Regions from separate parts of the Amycolatopsis sp. NPDC051102 genome, predicted to be linked through region 1. Evidence: riboswitches for the same ligand, from Rfam matches in the RefSeq annotation. Region 1 holds a riboswitch; the other holds the start of a gene.
What was found. Region 1 has a riboswitch for glycine ahead of gcvP (aminomethyl-transferring glycine dehydrogenase). Riboswitches for the same ligand answer to the same signal wherever they lie in the genome.
Positions count from the first base shown of each region.

Region 2: it holds a riboswitch for glycine, as region 1 does, so the genes downstream of both, gcvP (aminomethyl-transferring glycine dehydrogenase) here and gcvP (aminomethyl-transferring glycine dehydrogenase) in region 1, are expected to answer to the same signal.

Region 1 is NZ_JBFBBT010000004.1:331,883-339,687, reverse strand. Features, by position in the region: gene gcvT (glycine cleavage system aminomethyltransferase GcvT) at 1-327, opposite strand, end outside; gene gcvP (aminomethyl-transferring glycine dehydrogenase) at 332-3,163, opposite strand; glycine riboswitch at 3,208-3,306, opposite strand; gene AB0M93_RS15970 (helix-turn-helix transcriptional regulator) at 3,476-4,768, opposite strand; gene AB0M93_RS15965 (hypothetical protein) at 4,841-5,038, shown strand; gene AB0M93_RS15960 (cyclase family protein) at 5,035-5,991, opposite strand; gene AB0M93_RS15955 (3-oxoacyl-ACP reductase) at 6,004-6,771, opposite strand; gene AB0M93_RS15950 (aldehyde dehydrogenase family protein) at 6,771-7,805, opposite strand, start outside.
Region 2 is NZ_JBFBBT010000001.1:1,195,418-1,203,222, reverse strand. Features, by position in the region: gene AB0M93_RS05005 (NAD-dependent epimerase/dehydratase family protein) at 1-49, opposite strand, end outside; gene gcvP (aminomethyl-transferring glycine dehydrogenase) at 60-2,957, opposite strand; glycine riboswitch at 3,288-3,387, opposite strand; gene AB0M93_RS04995 (MerR family transcriptional regulator) at 3,430-4,008, opposite strand; gene AB0M93_RS04990 (TetR/AcrR family transcriptional regulator) at 4,309-4,920, shown strand; gene trxA (thioredoxin) at 4,901-5,236, opposite strand; gene AB0M93_RS04980 (MerR family transcriptional regulator) at 5,249-5,644, opposite strand; gene AB0M93_RS04975 (bifunctional nuclease family protein) at 5,687-6,160, opposite strand; gene AB0M93_RS04970 (MerR family transcriptional regulator) at 6,377-7,123, opposite strand; gene garA (glycogen accumulation regulator GarA) at 7,120-7,590, opposite strand; gene gcvH (glycine cleavage system protein GcvH) at 7,706-7,805, opposite strand, start outside.

The DNA.
Region 1 (7,805 bases):
CAGGTAGTGCTCGTCGGCCAGCCGGTAGACGACCAGGTCGTCGAGGACACCGCCCTCGGCGTTGCAGATCATCGTGTACCGCGCCCGGCCCGGCTTGACCCCGGTGAGGTTGCCGACCAGCGCGAAGTCCAGGACGTCGGCCGCCTGCTGGCCGGTGACGTGGATTTCGGCCATGTGCGAGAGGTCGAACAGCCCGGCCGCCTCGCGGACGGCCTTGTGCTCGGCCAGCTCGCTGGCGTAGCGGACCGGCATGGACCAGCCGGCGAAGTCGGTGAACAGCGCACCGAGTCCCTTGTGGACTCCGTGCAGGGAGGTCTCTCGTGACACGGGTTCAGCCTTCGTAAGCGTTGAGGGGCGGGCAGGAGCACACGAGGTTACGGTCGCCGCGGGCGCCGTCGATGCGACGCACCGGGGGCCAGTACTTGTTCTTGCGCGACACCCCGGCCGGGAAGACGGCCAGCTCGCGGCTGTAGGGCTTGTCCCACTCCCCGACCAGCGTCTCCGCGGTGTGCGGGGCGCCCCGCAGCGGCGACTCCTCCGCACTCCACTTGCCGCCGGCGACCTCGTCGATCTCGGCGCGGATGGCGATCATCGCGTCGCAGAACCGGTCGATCTCGCCGAGGTCCTCGGACTCGGTCGGCTCGACCATCAGCGTGCCCGCGACCGGGAACGACATGGTCGGCGCGTGGAAGCCGTAGTCGATGAGCCGCTTCGCGACGTCGTCGACCGTCACGCCGGTCTCCTTGGTGAGCTGCCGCAGATCGAGGATGCATTCGTGGGCGACCAGGCCGTCCTGGCCCGTGTAGAGCACCGGGTAGTGCGGGGCCAGCCGCGAAGCGACGTAGTTCGCGGCCAGCACGGCGACCTTCGTGGCCGCGGTCAGGCCGGGCGCGCCCATCATCCGGACGTAAGCCCAGGAGATCGGCAGGATCGAGGCCGAGCCGTAGGGCGCGCCGCTGATCGGGCCGACGCCGGTTTCCGGGCCGGCCGCGTCCAGCAGCGGGTGGTTCGGCAGGTAGGGCGCGAGGTGGGCGCGCACCGCGACCGGGCCGACGCCGGGGCCGCCACCGCCGTGCGGGATGCAGAACGTCTTGTGCAGGTTCAGGTGCGAGACGTCGCCGCCGAACTCGCCCGGCTTGGCCAGGCCGAGCAGGGCGTTGAGGTTCGCGCCGTCGACGTACACCTGGCCGCCGCCGTCGTGGACGATCTTGGCCAGCTCGTCGATGTCGTGCTCGTACACGCCGTGCGTGGACGGGTAGGTGACCATGATCGCGGCGAGCGTGTCCCGGTGGGCGTCCACCTTGGCCCGCAGGTCGGCGAGGTCGACGTTGCCCTCGTCGGTGCACTTCACCACGACCACGCGCATCCCGGCGAGCACCGCGGAGGCGGCGTTCGTGCCGTGCGCGGACGACGGGATCAGGCAGACGTCCCGGGCCTCGTCGCCGTTCGCGCGGTGGTAGGCGCGGATCGCGAGGAGACCGGCGAGCTCGCCCTGGCTGCCCGCGTTCGGCTGCAGCGACACCTTGTCGTAGCCGGTGACCTCGGCCAGCCACTCGGCCAGCTGCGCGACGAGGACGTGGTAGCCCTCGGCGTCCTCGGCCGGGGCGAACGGGTGGATGCCCGCGAACTCGCGCCAGCTGATCGGCTCCATCTCGGTGGTGGCGTTCAGCTTCATCGTGCAGGAGCCGAGCGGGATCATGCCGCGGTCGAGGGCGTAGTCCTGGTCGGACAGCCGGCGCAGGTAGCGCAGCATCGCCGTCTCCGAGCGGTGGGTGCCGAAGACCTCGTGGCCCATGAAGCCGGTCTCGCGGGCCAGGCCGTTCGGCAGCGCGACACCGTCCTGGACGTCCTCTTCCACCCCGAACGCCCTCAGCACCTTCGCCGCGATCGCGGGGGTGCTGACCTCGTCGAAGGCGACGCGGACGTGGTCGGCGTCGACGTGCCCGAGGTTGATCCCGGCCGCGCGGGCGGCCGCGTGGACCTCGGCGGCCTGGCCGGGCACGTGCGCGACGACGGTGTCGAAGAAGGACTCGTGCACGACCTCGACGCCGGTCTTGCGCAGGGCGCCGGCGAAGCCCGCGGCGAGGCCGTGGACGCGCTGGGCGATCTTCTTCAGGCCGTCCGGACCGTGGTAGACCGCGTACATCGCGGCCAGCACGGCCGGGAGGACCTGCGCGGTGCAGATGTTCGACGTCGCCTTTTCGCGGCGGATGTGCTGCTCACGCGTCTGCAGCGCGAGCCGGTAGGCGGAGTTGCCGTCGGCGTCGACCGAGACGCCGACCAGGCGCCCGGGCAGCGAGCGCTCGAGGCCGGCGCGGACGGACATGTACCCGGCGTGCGGGCCGCCGTAGCCGAGCGGGACGCCGAAGCGCTGCGTCGAGCCCGCGGCGACGTCGGCACCGAGCTCGCCGGGCGCGGTGACCAGGGTCAGCGCGAGGAGGTCGGCGGCGACGGTGAACAGCGCGCCCGCGGCCTTCGCCGACTCGGAAATCGCGTGGTAGAAGCCGCGGCCGCGCAGCACGCCGGACGCGCCGGGGTACTGGACGACGACGCCGAAGAAGTCCTCGGGCAGGCCGGTCAGCAGGTCGCGGACCTCGACCTCGATGCCCAGGGCCTCGACGCGGGTGCGCACGACGGCGATGGTCTGCGGCAGGCATTCGGCGTCGAGGACGACCTTGTTCGACTTGGACTTCGACGCCCGGCGCATCAGCGTGACGGCTTCGGCGACGGCGGTCGACTCGTCCAGCAGCGAGGCGTTCGCGGTGGCCAGGCCGGTCAGGTCGGCGACCATGGTCTGGAAGTTGAGGAGGGCTTCGAGCCGGCCCTGGGAGATTTCCGGCTGGTAGGGCGTGTACGCGGTGTACCAGGCCGGGTTCTCGAGCACGTTGCGGCGGATCACGCCGGGGGTGACGGTGTCGGAGTAGCCCAGGCCGATCATCTGCGTCATCGGCCGGTTGCGCGCGGCGAGGGCGCGTAGCTCCGCGGTGGCCTCTTCTTCGGACGCGGCGGGCGGCAGCCGCAGGTCACGGGTGGCGCGGATGGCGCTCGGGACGGCGGCCCCGACGAGGGCGTCCAGGCTGCCGTAGCCGCACTCGGCCAGCATCTTCGCGCGTTCGGCCTCGGACGGGCCGATGTGGCGGGCGTCGAACTGCGTTGAAGTGATGGGGAGCTCCTCGGGCCGGGCACCGGACAGAACGGTGCGCTGGGAACTCCCCCTCTGTCATGGCACCTGAGAGTTTCACCGTGTGCGACACGGCTTTCACCTTGGGTGAGGCGCGGGTGCGCCTGCTTTCCAGAGTGGCCTCGCGCGAAGCGGTAGCAGGTACCTGAGAGATTCCGGGGAGTTTGCTCCTTCGGTGCCCCACCGACTTCGTGAGGGCTCTCCCGCCTCGGCTCTACGGCCCGATCTGCAGTTGTGACGGTCACGGTACCCGGCGCTTCGGGCGCGCGTCTACGTCACCCGGGCAACACCACATCAACCTTCGACCGCGGCTCGACGCACGACGCTCCCGGCCAGCGCCGGCGGGCGGCGGACCCGGCCCGAGGGCAGGACCAGGCGTTTCAGCGGGCCGCCGAGCGGGACCGGCGGCAGGCCCGCGCCGAGCAGGACCTGTTCCACGATCTGCTCGGCGTGCCAGGCCACCGAGTCGTTGAGCCGGTCCAGCGAGGGGCGGTCGCCGTCGAAGACGTCCTCGTCGGCCAGGGTGACCTCGAAGTACGCGCAGCCCGGCGGGACCGAGATCGCTTCTTCGATCGCCCGCGCACCCTCCTCGGGGTCGGCGAACCCGGCTTCGAGCAGCGGGCCGCGGTAGATCCGGGCCGCGCGGGCCCGCATGCGCGGGCCGTAGCGGACCACGACCGGGAGCCGTCCGGTCAGGTCGGGCACGGCCAGGCCGTGCAGCAGCATGATCGGCGGCACCGAGTGCACCAGCCGCGGCGCGGGTCCGGCCAGCTCGCGGGCGGTGACCCGGACCCGGTCGGCCATCGCGTCGGGCAGGCCGAAGTAGCGGAAGTCGACGTTGCCGAACCCGAGCCCGTCGGCGACCAGCGAGGCCAGCAGCTCGCCGTAGCCCCAGATCGGCGACAGCACGACCACCGGCGGCGCGGCGACCACCGGCGTCGGCACGGGCGGCCGCGTGGCCTCCTGCTCCGGCACCTGGATCACCAGCCGCGGCGGTTCGTGCCAGTCGTGCACCTCCGCGACCCGCCAGTACAGCCCGAGCGGCCGCCACAGCTCCCCGAGGACGTCGTGCTCGATGATGCGGCGCACCTCGGCGTCGTCGTGGGGGAAGTCCCGCGGCGGCACGATCCCGACGTAGTGGTGGTAGGTGACGCGGACCTCGTCGCCGCGGGTGGCCGAGCGGATCCGCATCTCCCAGTCGACCGGCGACGCGGCGATGGCGTTGGCCACCTGCGTGCCGGGCGAGGAGTAGACGAGCGCGGTGGCCTGCCGGAGGAACTGCCCGGCCCGGTCGATGCCCTCCCGCAGCGCCTTCGCCGCCTGCGCGACGTGCACCGGGCCGGCGAGCGAGTCGGGCAGGACACCGGCGACGCGCAGCAGCTCGGCCTCGCTGAGCCCGGTGACCTCGGCCAGCTGCGCCCAGTGGTCGAAAACGGTCACCTTCGGCGCGTGCCGGTGCTCGATCCAGCTGCGCAGCGTCGACGTCGGAACGCCGACGCGTCGCGCGGCCTCGTCCAGGGAGAGCCCGCGGGAGCGGAGACCGGCCCGGACCGCTTCCGCCCACTCGTCGGCGCGCCAGTGCGTCACCTCACAAAGCTAACGAAACCCGCTAGCTTTGCGCAGGGACAACTCGCCCACGGCACTCCGACGCTGGTCACCATGACCACCACCGTCATCGCCCTGACCCTGATCGTCGGCGTGCTCACCTTCGCCGCCGGGGCCTTCCTGGCCTCCGAGATCGCCGTCCGCGTGCTGCGCCGCCGCGAACAGCTCCTCTCCGAGGAACGCAAGCGGCTCAACGCCGCCTGGAAGTTCCTGAAGGAGGTCTACGGCGTCAAGAAACCGACGCGCCGTTAGAACGTGGCGATCGGGTTGACCGGGCTGCCGGACGTGCCGGCGAAGCGGACCGGAGCGACGGCGAGCTGGAAGTCCCACTGACCGAGGTCGGCGGCCGTCGCCGCGCACGCCTCGAGGTCGCAGTTGTCGAGCAGCCACAAGCCCATCGCTACGAGGCCGACGGTGTGCACCGGCATGGCGAGGTCGTCGTACCCCGACGGCTGAACGTCCTGGGGAGTGTCGGCGCCGATCAGCGCGACGCCCCGCTCGTGCAGCCACGGCAGGCAGGACGCGTGCCAGCCGGCCTGCGTGACACCGCCGGACGCCCCGGCCTCGTGCCGGACGCGGCCGTAGCCGGTCCGCAGGAGTACCGCGTCGCCGGAGCGCACCCGGACGCCCTGGCGGCGCTCGGCCTCCTCGAGGTCGTCGGGGAACACACCGTCACCCGGTTCCAGCGACGGCACACCGCGGACCTTCGCGACGTCCAGCAGGACACCGCGCGTGACGATCCCGTTCGCCGCCGCCGTGACGGCTCCCCACGCCGATCCCGTCGCGGCGTCGACCAGCGAGTGCGGCCGCCCGTTGTACATCCTGCCGTCCCAGAAGATGTGACACGGCGAGTCGACGTGGGTGATCGTGTTGCCGTGGAACAGGATGCCGAGCCGCTCGTTCGCGTAGCCCCAGTGCGGGTCGTTGCGGAACCCGGGCAGCGGCATGTTCTCCGCACCCGGCATGTCGGCGAAGCGCGGGCACGTCGTCGTCGACCGCTCCATCTCTTCGGGTACGGCCACCTCCCACGCGCACGACACAGCCCGGCCGTGGCGCACGGCCCGCGCCGCCGCCAGCCGGACGTCGTCGGTGATGTGGTTCAGCGTGCCGAGCTCGTCGTCGTCGCCCCACCGCCCCCAGTTCGACAGCGTTTCGAAGTACCCGAGCACGTCGTCCTGGCTGGGCACCGGCCGCTCTTCCGTCACCGCACCACCATGTCAGAGCGGGGTGACGTACGCCCCGGAGATGCCGCCGTCGACCAGGAACTGGGACGCCGTGATGAAGCTGGCGTCGTCGCTGGCCAGGAACGCGACCGCGGCCGCGATCTCCTCCGGCTCGGCGAACCGGCCGACCGGCACGTGCACCAGGCGCCGCGCCGCGCGTTCCGGGTCCTTCGCGAACAGCTCCTTCAGCAGCGGGGTGTTCACCGGGCCGGGGCACAGCGCGTTGACGCGGATGTTCTCCCGCGCGAACTGGATGCCGAGCTCGCGGCTCATCGCAAGCACGCCGCCCTTGGACGCGGTGTAGGAGATCTGCGACGTCGCCGCGCCCATCACGGCCACGAACGACGCCGTGTTGACGATCGAGCCCTTGCCCTGGCGCTGCATGTGCGACAGGACGGCCTTGCAGCACAGGTACACCGACGTCAGGTTGACGCGCTGGACCCGCTCCCACGCCTCGATGCCGGTGGTCAGGATGGAGTCGTCCTCCGGCGGCGAGATGCCGGCGTTGTTGAAGGCGACGTCGACCGCGCCGAACTGCTCGACCGTGCTGTGGAACAGGTTCTCGACCTGCTCGGCGTCGGTGACGTCGGTCTGGACGAACGCGCCGCCGATCTCGTCGGCGGCCGCCTTCCCCTCCACGGGCGAGAGGTCCGCGATGACGACCTTCGCCCCTTCGCTCGCCAGGCGCCGGGCCGAGGCGAGCCCGATGCCGCTCGCGCCGCCGGTGACGACCGCGACGCGGCCTTCGAAACGCTGGACCATTACTCCTCCGTGCTCAGAAAGACGTTCTTGGTTTCGGTGAACGCCGCCGCGGCGTCGGGCCCCAGCTCGCGGCCGAGGCCGGACTGCTTGAAGCCGCCGAACGGCGTCCAGTAGCGCACCGACGAGTGCGAGTTCACCGAGAGGTTGCCGGATTCGACGCCGCGCGCGACCCGGAACGCGCGGCCGGCGTCGCGGGTCCAGATCGACCCGGACAGGCCGTACTCGGTCGCGTTGGCCATCCGGATCGCGTCGGCCTCCTCCGCGAACGGCACGACCGCGACGACCGGGCCGAAGACCTCTTCCGCCGCGGCCGGGTGCCGCAGGTCGGGCGGGGTGAGGACGGTCGGCGGGAACCAGAAGCCGCGGCCGGCGGGCGCGGTGCCGCGGAACGCGACGGGCGCGTCCTCCGGCACGTAGGAGGCGACCTTCTCCCGGTGCGCGGCCGAGATCAGCGGGCCCATCTCGGTCTTCTCGTCGGCCGGGTCGCCGACGACGACGCCGTGCACCGCGGGTTCCAGCAGTTCCATGAAGCGGTCGTACACGCTCGCCTGCACGAGGATCAGCGACCGCGCGCAGCAGTCCTGGCCGGCGTTGTCGAAGACGCCGTAGGGCGCGGTCGCCGCGGCTTTCTCCAGGTCGGAGTCGGCGAAGACGATGTTGGCGTTCTTGCCGCCCAGCTCCAGCGTCACGCGCTTCACCTGCGCCGCGCAGCCCGCCATGATCTGCCTGCCGACCTCGGTCGAGCCGGTGAACACGACCTTGCGGACGGTCGGGTGGTCGACGAACCGCTGCCCGACCACGGATCCCTTGCCGGGCAGCACCTGGAAGACGTCCTCGGGGATGCCCGCTTCGCGCGCCAGTTCGGCCAGCCGGATCGCGGTCAGCGGCGTCAGCTCGGCGGGCTTGAGGACGACGGTGTTCCCGGCGGCGAGCGCGGGCGCGAAGCCCCAGCCGGCGATCGGCATCGGGAAGTTCCACGGCACGATCACGCCGACCACGCCCAGGGGTTCGTGGAAGGTGACGTTGATCCCGCC
Region 2 (7,805 bases), on a different contig from region 1:
CGCCGGTCACGACCACGGACGTCCGATCAGGAGCGTGCCCACTCACCATGGGCGTCAACCTACCCGCCGTTCCTGTGACCGGTCGCGAAGGCCTCCGGGGGCGGGCAGGAGCAGACGAGGTTCCGGTCGCCGGCCGCGCCGTCGATGCGCCGGACCGGCGGCCAGATCTTCGGCGCGCCCGGTCCCGCGGGGAACACCGCCGTCTCGCGGCTGTACGGCCGGCGCCATTCGCCGGTGACGCACCGCGCGGTGTGCGGTGCCTGCCGCAGCGGCGACTCCTCGAGGGGCCACTCCCCCGTCGCGACCTTGCCGATCTCGCCGCGGATCGCGATCATCGCGGCGCAGAAGCGGTCGAGCTCGGCGAGGTCCTCGCTCTCCGTCGGCTCCACCATCAGCGTCCCGGCGACGGGGAAGGACATCGTCGGCGCGTGCAGCCCGTAGTCCGCCAGCCGCTTCGCGACGTCGTCCACGGTGACGCCGGTGGCCTTCGTCAGCGGCCGGAGGTCGAGGATGCATTCGTGCGCCACCAGGCCTTCCCGGCCGGCGTACAGCACCGGGTAGTGGCCGGCCAGGCGGCGGGCGACGTAGTTGGCGTTGGCCACCGCGACGAGCGTCGCCCGGCGGAGGCCCTCGGCGCCCATCATCCGGACGTAGGCCCACGAGATCGGCAGGATCGACGCGCTGCCCCACGGCGCCGCGCTGACCGGGCCGACGCCGGTGGCGGGGCCGGCCGCCGGCTGCAGCGGGTGGTTCGGCAGGAACGGCGCGAGGTGCGCGCGGACGCCGATGGGGCCGACGCCGGGCCCGCCGCCCCCGTGCGGGATGCAGAACGTCTTGTGCAGGTTGAGGTGCGAGACGTCGGCGCCGAACCGGCCGTACTGGGCGACGCCGATCAGCGCGTTGAGGTTGGCGCCGTCGACGTAGACCTGGCCGCCCGCGTCGTGCACCGCCGCGCACACCTCGCCGACGGTGTCCTCGTAGACGCCGTGCGTCGACGGGTAGGTCAGCATGACGGCCGCGAGGTCCGCCCGGTGCTCGTCCACAGTGGACTTCAGGTGCGCGAGGTCGATGTTGCCGTCGTCGTCGCACCGGACGACGACCACCCGCATGCCCGCCATCACGGCGCTGGCCGCGTTGGTGCCGTGGGCGCTGGCCGGGATGAGGCAGACGTCCCGGGCGTGCTCGCCGCGGGCGCGGTGGTAGGCGCGGATGGCGAGCAGGCCCGCGAACTCGCCCTGGCTGCCGGCGTTGGGCTGCAGGGAAACCGCGTCGTAGCCGGTGATCCGCGCGAGCCAGGTGCCGAGATCGGCCACGACGTCCAGCAGGCCGGCGGCGTCCCCGGCGGGCGCGAAGGGGTGCAGCCCGGCGAATTCGGGCCAGGTCACCGGTTCCATCTCGGCGGTGGCGTTCAGTTTCATCGTGCAGGAGCCGAGCGGGATCATGCTGCGGTCGAGGGCGACGTCCTTGTCGGCCAGCGCCCGCAGGTACCGCAGCATCGCGGTTTCCGACCGGTGCGCGTGGAACACCGGGTGCGTCAGGAACTCGCTGGTGCGCCGCAGCGGGGCCGGGAGCGCGTCCGCGGTGTCCGCGTCGAGTCCGTCCACATCGGATACCGAGACGCCGAACGCCTTCCACACCAGCGAAAGCCGTTCGCGGGTCGTGGTCTCGTCGCAGGCGGCGCCGACGTGGTCGTCGTCGACGTGCCGGAGATTCACGCCGAGGTCGCGTGCCGCCGCGACGACCGCGGCGGCCCGGCCGGGCACGGCCGCGGTGACGGTGTCGAAGAACTCGCCGTGCCCGACGTCGATGCCGCCTTCGGCGAGGCCGGCGGCGAGCACGGTGGCCATCCGGTGGGTCCGCAGCGCGATCCGGCGCAGCCCGTCGGGCCCGTGGTACACCGCGTACATCGACGCCATCACCGCGAGCAGGACCTGGGCGGTGCAGATGTTCGACGTCGCCTTCTCGCGGCGGATGTGCTGCTCGCGCGTCTGCAGGGCGAGGCGGAGGGCCGGGTTGCCGTCGGCGTCCCGGGAGACGCCGACCAGCCGCCCGGGCAGCTGCCGTTCCAGGCCGCGCCGGACGGCGAGGTAGGCGGCGTGCGGGCCGCCGAAGCCGAGCGGGACGCCGAACCGCTGCGTCGACCCGACGGCGACGTCGGCCCCGAGCTCCCCCGGCGGCCGCAGCAGGGTGAGGGCGAGCGGGTCGGCGGCGACGATCACGGCGGCCCCGTGCTTCTTCGCCTCGCCGATGGTGAGGTCGAGCTCGCGGACGGCACCGGACGCGCCCGGGTAGGACAGCAGGATGCCGAAGAAGTCCCCGCCGAGCCCGAGCCCGGTCAGCCCTTGGGAAAGGTCCTCGACGACGAGCTCGATCCCCAGCGGTTCGGCCCGGGTGCGCAGCACGGCGAGGGTCTGCGGCAGGGTGTCGGCATCGACGACGAACCGGGTGGACGTGGTCTTCCCGGCCCGGCGCACGAGGGTCATCGCCTCGGCGGCCGCGGTGGCCTCGTCGAGCAGGGAGGCGTTGGCGACGGGCAGCGCGGTCAGGTCGGCGATCATGGTCTGGAAGTTGAGCAGCGCTTCCAGGCGTCCTTGGGAGATTTCGGGCTGGTACGGCGTGTAGGCGGTGTACCAGGCCGGGTTCTCGAGCACGTTGCGCCGGATGACGGGCGGGGTGACGGTGTCGTGGTAACCGAGCCCGATCATCTGCGCCATGGGCCGGTTCCGCGCGGCAAGCGCCCGCAGTTCGGCGAGGGCCTGCGCTTCGGAGGCGGCGGCCGGCAGCTCGAGCGGCTGCGCGGAGCGGCGAAGCGACTCCGGGACGGCCCGTTCGGCGAGTTCGTCGAGGGAGGCGACGCCGATGACGTCGAGGATGTGCCGAAGGTCTTCGGGACCGGGCCCGATGTGCCGGTCGGCGAAGGGAATGCCCTGTTCCAGGGAGGCGAGTGACGGATCCACGATGGCCTCCTGGGGACAGCGAGCTTTACTCAACCGACTCTAGAACGGACGGACGAGCGGGAGGCGACCACGCCGGGGGTCCGGGGGCGGAGCCCCCGGGCGGGGTCTGGGGGTTGCACCCCCAGAGGACACGGCGAAGGGCTCAAGCGAGCGCTTTCCGCGAGCAGACGGGCTCCAAGCCCGGAGCAGGCTCGCGCGAACCCGGAGGAACCCTCCCCGCTCTGTCTGACCCCGAGGGGCGCCTGAGAGTTTCGCCCGCAGGTTGAGCCGGGCTTGCACCGTCGGCGGGGCCATCAGGGTGTGTCCTGACGACCCGCTTTCCAGAGGCGTCTCGTCCGCGCGGTCCAGGGTGCCTGAGAGGTTCCCGGGGAGGAATTGCTCCTTCGGCGCCGAGCTCAAGGTGTGGCTCGGACTCTCCCGCGCGGATTCGTCGACCGCACGGTGAACCTTACTCTGCCCGCTGCGGTGGTGATCAACCGGTCTTGCGGGCGTTGCGGCGCTGGGTGAGTTCGTCGGGTTCGTGGGTCTCGACGATGCCGCCGTCGGCGCGTTCGGCCGGGAACTCGTGGATGGTGCCGCTGATCTCCTGCATCGCGCCGCTGACCGCGATGCCGAAGACGCCCTGGCCGCCCTGGAGGAGGTCGACGATCTCTTCCGGCGAGGTGCACTCGTACACCGTCGTGCCGTCGGAGAACAGCGTCACCCGGGCCAGGTCGCGGACGCCGCGGACGCGCAGGTGGTCGACCGCCACCCGGATGTTCTGGAGGGAGACGCCGGTGTCCAGCAGCCGCTTGACGACCTTGAGGACCAGGATGTCCTTGAACGAGTACAGCCGCTGCGAGCCGGAGCCGTGCGCGGTGCGGATGCTGGGCGCGACCAGTTTGGTCCGGGCCCAGTAGTCGAGCTGCCGGTAGGTGATGCCGGCGATCTGGCACGCCGCCGGACCCCGGTAGCCCACCAGCTCGTCGGGCAGCGAGTTGTCGGGGAACAGTTCCCCCTGCTCACCAGTCGCGACCTCGACAGGCTGCTTCTCGGAACCAGCCTCGACCACGCAAGCCTCCCCTCGCCCGACCTGGCGGCCGGCGAATGACAGCCGGAGGAGTCCCAGGAGCGGGACCCGCCGGAGATCAACCGCCACGGTCCGGCCCCAGACCGTGAATCACACCGTGGCGATTTCTCTTCTTCGAAGGTAAGCGCCAGGAGAACACCGGTCAACGCGACGCGCGGCAACGCTCAACGGTCGGATGAGCGTTTGAGCCGTTCGCCGTACCCCCTACGGCGTGGTTCAAACTCCTTGACGGAATTTACTCAGCTGAGTAACTTTTTACTCATGCAGGTAAACACCGCCCTGATGGCGGATCTGGGGCTCACCGTCACCGAAGCCGCGCGCCGGGCGCAGATCATCGGCGCGACCATCGGCGTCCTCACCGATCTCGGCTACCGCCGGACGACGTTCGCCAAGATCAAGGAGCGGGCCGGGCTCAGCAGCACCCGGCTCATCTCGTACCACTTCACGAACAAGGCCGGCCTGATGCAGGCCGTGCTCAGCACGGTCGTCGAGACCAAGCACCAGTTCCTCACCGAACGCACCGGCGGCGGCCTCGACCCGGCCGACCGGCCCGGCTACCTGCGGGCGCACATCGAGACGTCGATCGCGTTCCTGCGGGCGTACCCGGAGTGCGTCCGGGCGCTGACGGAGCTGGCCGCGAACGCCGACGACGCCGACGGCTGGGTGATGACGAAGGTGCTGGTCGACGACCTGCGCGTGCACGGACTGGCCCGCCAGCTCAAGCAGGGCCAGGCCGAGGGCGTGTTCGGCACCTTCACGCCCGAGGTGATGGCGATGTCGATCGCGCAGGCCATCGACGGCGTCGCCGCAGCCTACGCGGCCGACCCTTCGCTGGATCTCGAAACGTACGGGCGCGAGGTGGCGGACACGTTCGTCAAAGCGACGGCGCCGTGAGGGCCCGGTCGAGCCGCTCTTCGATGCGGGCCTTCGGGAACGCGCCGACGATCGTCTCGACCGGCTCGCCGCCGCGGAAGAGGATCATCGTCGGCAGGGACATGACCTGGTAGGAGCGGGTGGTCTCCGGGTTCTCGTCGGCGTTGATCTTGCGGACGGCGAGCTCGCCGTCCCGCTCGGCGGCCAGCTGCGCCAGCACCGGGCCGACCATCCGGCAGGGGCCGCACCAGGTGGCCCAGAACTCGACCAGCACGGGGACGTCACTGCCGAGGACCTCGGCGAACGTGCTGTCGGTGACTTCGAGGACTTCGGACACGGCAGGGCTCCTTCAGGGGCGCGGGGAATCGGGCACGACACACGGATCGGGCGCCTGCCGGGCCAGCGCGCCGGCGAGTTTCGCGGCCAGCTCGCCGCGGATGCCGCCCAGGCGGGCGAGGAGCGCATCGGCTTCTTCGAGCTTGCGCCGGTAGACCTCGATGGAGCTCGCGCAGGAGTCGCCGGTCTCGTGGCCGCTGCGCAGGCACTCGACGAACGGGCGTGTCTCCTCCAGGGTCAGGCCGACCGTCTGGAGGGTCTGGATCTCCTTGACGAGCTGGAGGTCGTCCTCGTCGTACTCGCGGTAGCCGTTCGCCGAGCGCCGGGCCGCGAGGAGGCCTTGGTCCTCGTAAAACCGCAGCGCACGGGTGGTGGTACCCGTGCGCTGCGCAAGTTCTCCGATCCGCATGCCCCCGACGCTAGACGTTGACGTCCACGTCAAGGCAAGTTCTCAGGTATCCGCTCCGCGGAAGTCTTCCGGGGAAACCGAGTCGAGGAACTCGCGGAACTTCTCGACTTCGTCTTCCTGCTCGTCCGGGATGATCAGGCCCGCTTCCTCCAGCACCGAGTCCACGGCGTGGATGGGGACCCCGATCCGCAGGGCCAGCGCGACCGAGTCGCTCGGCCGGGCGGACACCCGGATGTCGCCGTCGAAGACGAGTTCCGCGAAGAACGTGCCTTCCTTGAGGTCGGTGATGACGACCTGCTCGAGTTCCCGGCCGAGTGCTCCGATGACCTCTTTCAGCAGGTCATGCGTGAGCGGGCGGGCCGGCCGGACCCCCTGCTGCTCCAAGGCGATGGCGGTGGCTTCGACCGAGCCGATCCAGATCGGCAGGTACCGTTCACCCTCGGTCTCCCGCAGCAACAAGATCGGCTGATTCGCGGGCAGCTCGACCCGCACACCGACGACGCGCATTTCGCTCATCGGGCTTCGCCTCCCTCTCGTGCACACGGGCTGCAGCGCCGAAACGGTTCCGCGCCGCCACTGTCGACGCTACCCGTCATCCGTGCGCTGTGCTCGCTGTCCGGACTCTCTCGGTTCGCCTGCCGCAAACCCGTGCCTTCACGGTACGGCATGCGGTGCCGAACATTCAGTCATTGACATGGGACCGCAAAGAGGATCTCACTGCCCCGTTATCGATCAACACCCGGAGACGCCACGGATTCCGGCCTTGACGAGCAGCGTGTGCAGGGTCACGGACAGCGCCGCGAGCTCCCGCACCACCTCGTCGGCCCGGGACTTGGCCTCCGGGTCACGATGCCGGTACACCGGCGTCACGATCTGCTCCAGCAGCCCGACCTCGCGGTCGGCCGCGGCGCGGAAGGCGCGCAGGTGTCTCGGTTCGATCCCGAATTCGGTCATCGCCTTCACCGTCCGCGCGACCAGCACCGCGTCCGGGTCGAAGAACCCGGCGGGGCCGGGCCGGACCAGGCCGTACTGCTGCAGCTCGGCCAGCGCGCCCGCGTCGATGCCCGCCTGCTCCAGGAGTTCCTCCTGGGTCAGGCGCAGCTCCTTGCCGGTGGCGAAGTCCTCCGCCACGGGCAGGCCGACGTTCTCCGCCGGTGCGTCGATGGGCACCAGCCGGCGCGGCGGGCGGGGCAGGGCCGCGGCGGGCCCGTTGCCGGAGTCCGCCGCGTCCAGCTGTTCCTTGATGACCTTCAACGGGAGGTAGTGGTCCCGCTGGGCGGCCAGGACGAACCTGAGACGCTCCACGTCCGCCGCGGCGAACTGCCGGTATCCCGAAGCCGTCCGGCCCGGGGTGACCAGGCCTTCGGCTTCGAGGAACCGGATCTTGGAGATGGTGACATCGGGGAAGTCGCCGCGCAGCTGCGCGAGAACGGCCCCGATGCTCAACCCGTCACGTTGTGGCCGTCCGGCCGCCGTCACTGCGCCCCCTGGCCCCCGTGCCCCGGGCCGGTCAGGAAGACCAGGCGGAACTTCCCGATCTGCACCTCGTCGCCGCCGGCGAGCACGGCCTGGTCGACCGGCTCGCGGTTGACGTAGGTGCCGTTGAGGCTGCCGACGTCGATGACGACGAACTCGCCGCCCTCACGCCGGAATTCGGCGTGCCGGCGGGAGACCGTGACGTCGTCGAGGAAGATGTCGCTGTCCGGGTGCCGCCCGGCGCTGGTGGTGTCGCGGTCGAGCAGGAACCGCGACCCCGCGTTCGGCCCGCGCTTCACGACCAGCAGGGCCGAACCCGGGGGCAGGGCGTCGACACCCTGGACCGGGGCCTCCGGGGCCGGGGCGGACTCGTGGCCTTCGGCTTCGGCCAGGAAGTCGGCCCGGAAGACAGAGGTCCGCTCCGGAGACTGCTCCGGGGGAACGCCGCCGGGCCCGTCGTTCGTGCTCACCTGAGCTCTCCTCCACACATGCTGTGATGCCTAGTACTCAAGAACGTGTAGCTGCCAACGTACCGTGCCTGATCGATTCTCCGAGCCCCGGCTCCCCGAACCGGCGGAGCGGGCGTCAGCCCTTGGTCAGCGCGTCGTACGCCTCGGCTTCGAGCAGGGCTTCGAGGCCGGCCGGGTCGTCGAGCCGGATCTCGATCAGCCAACCCTCGCCGTAG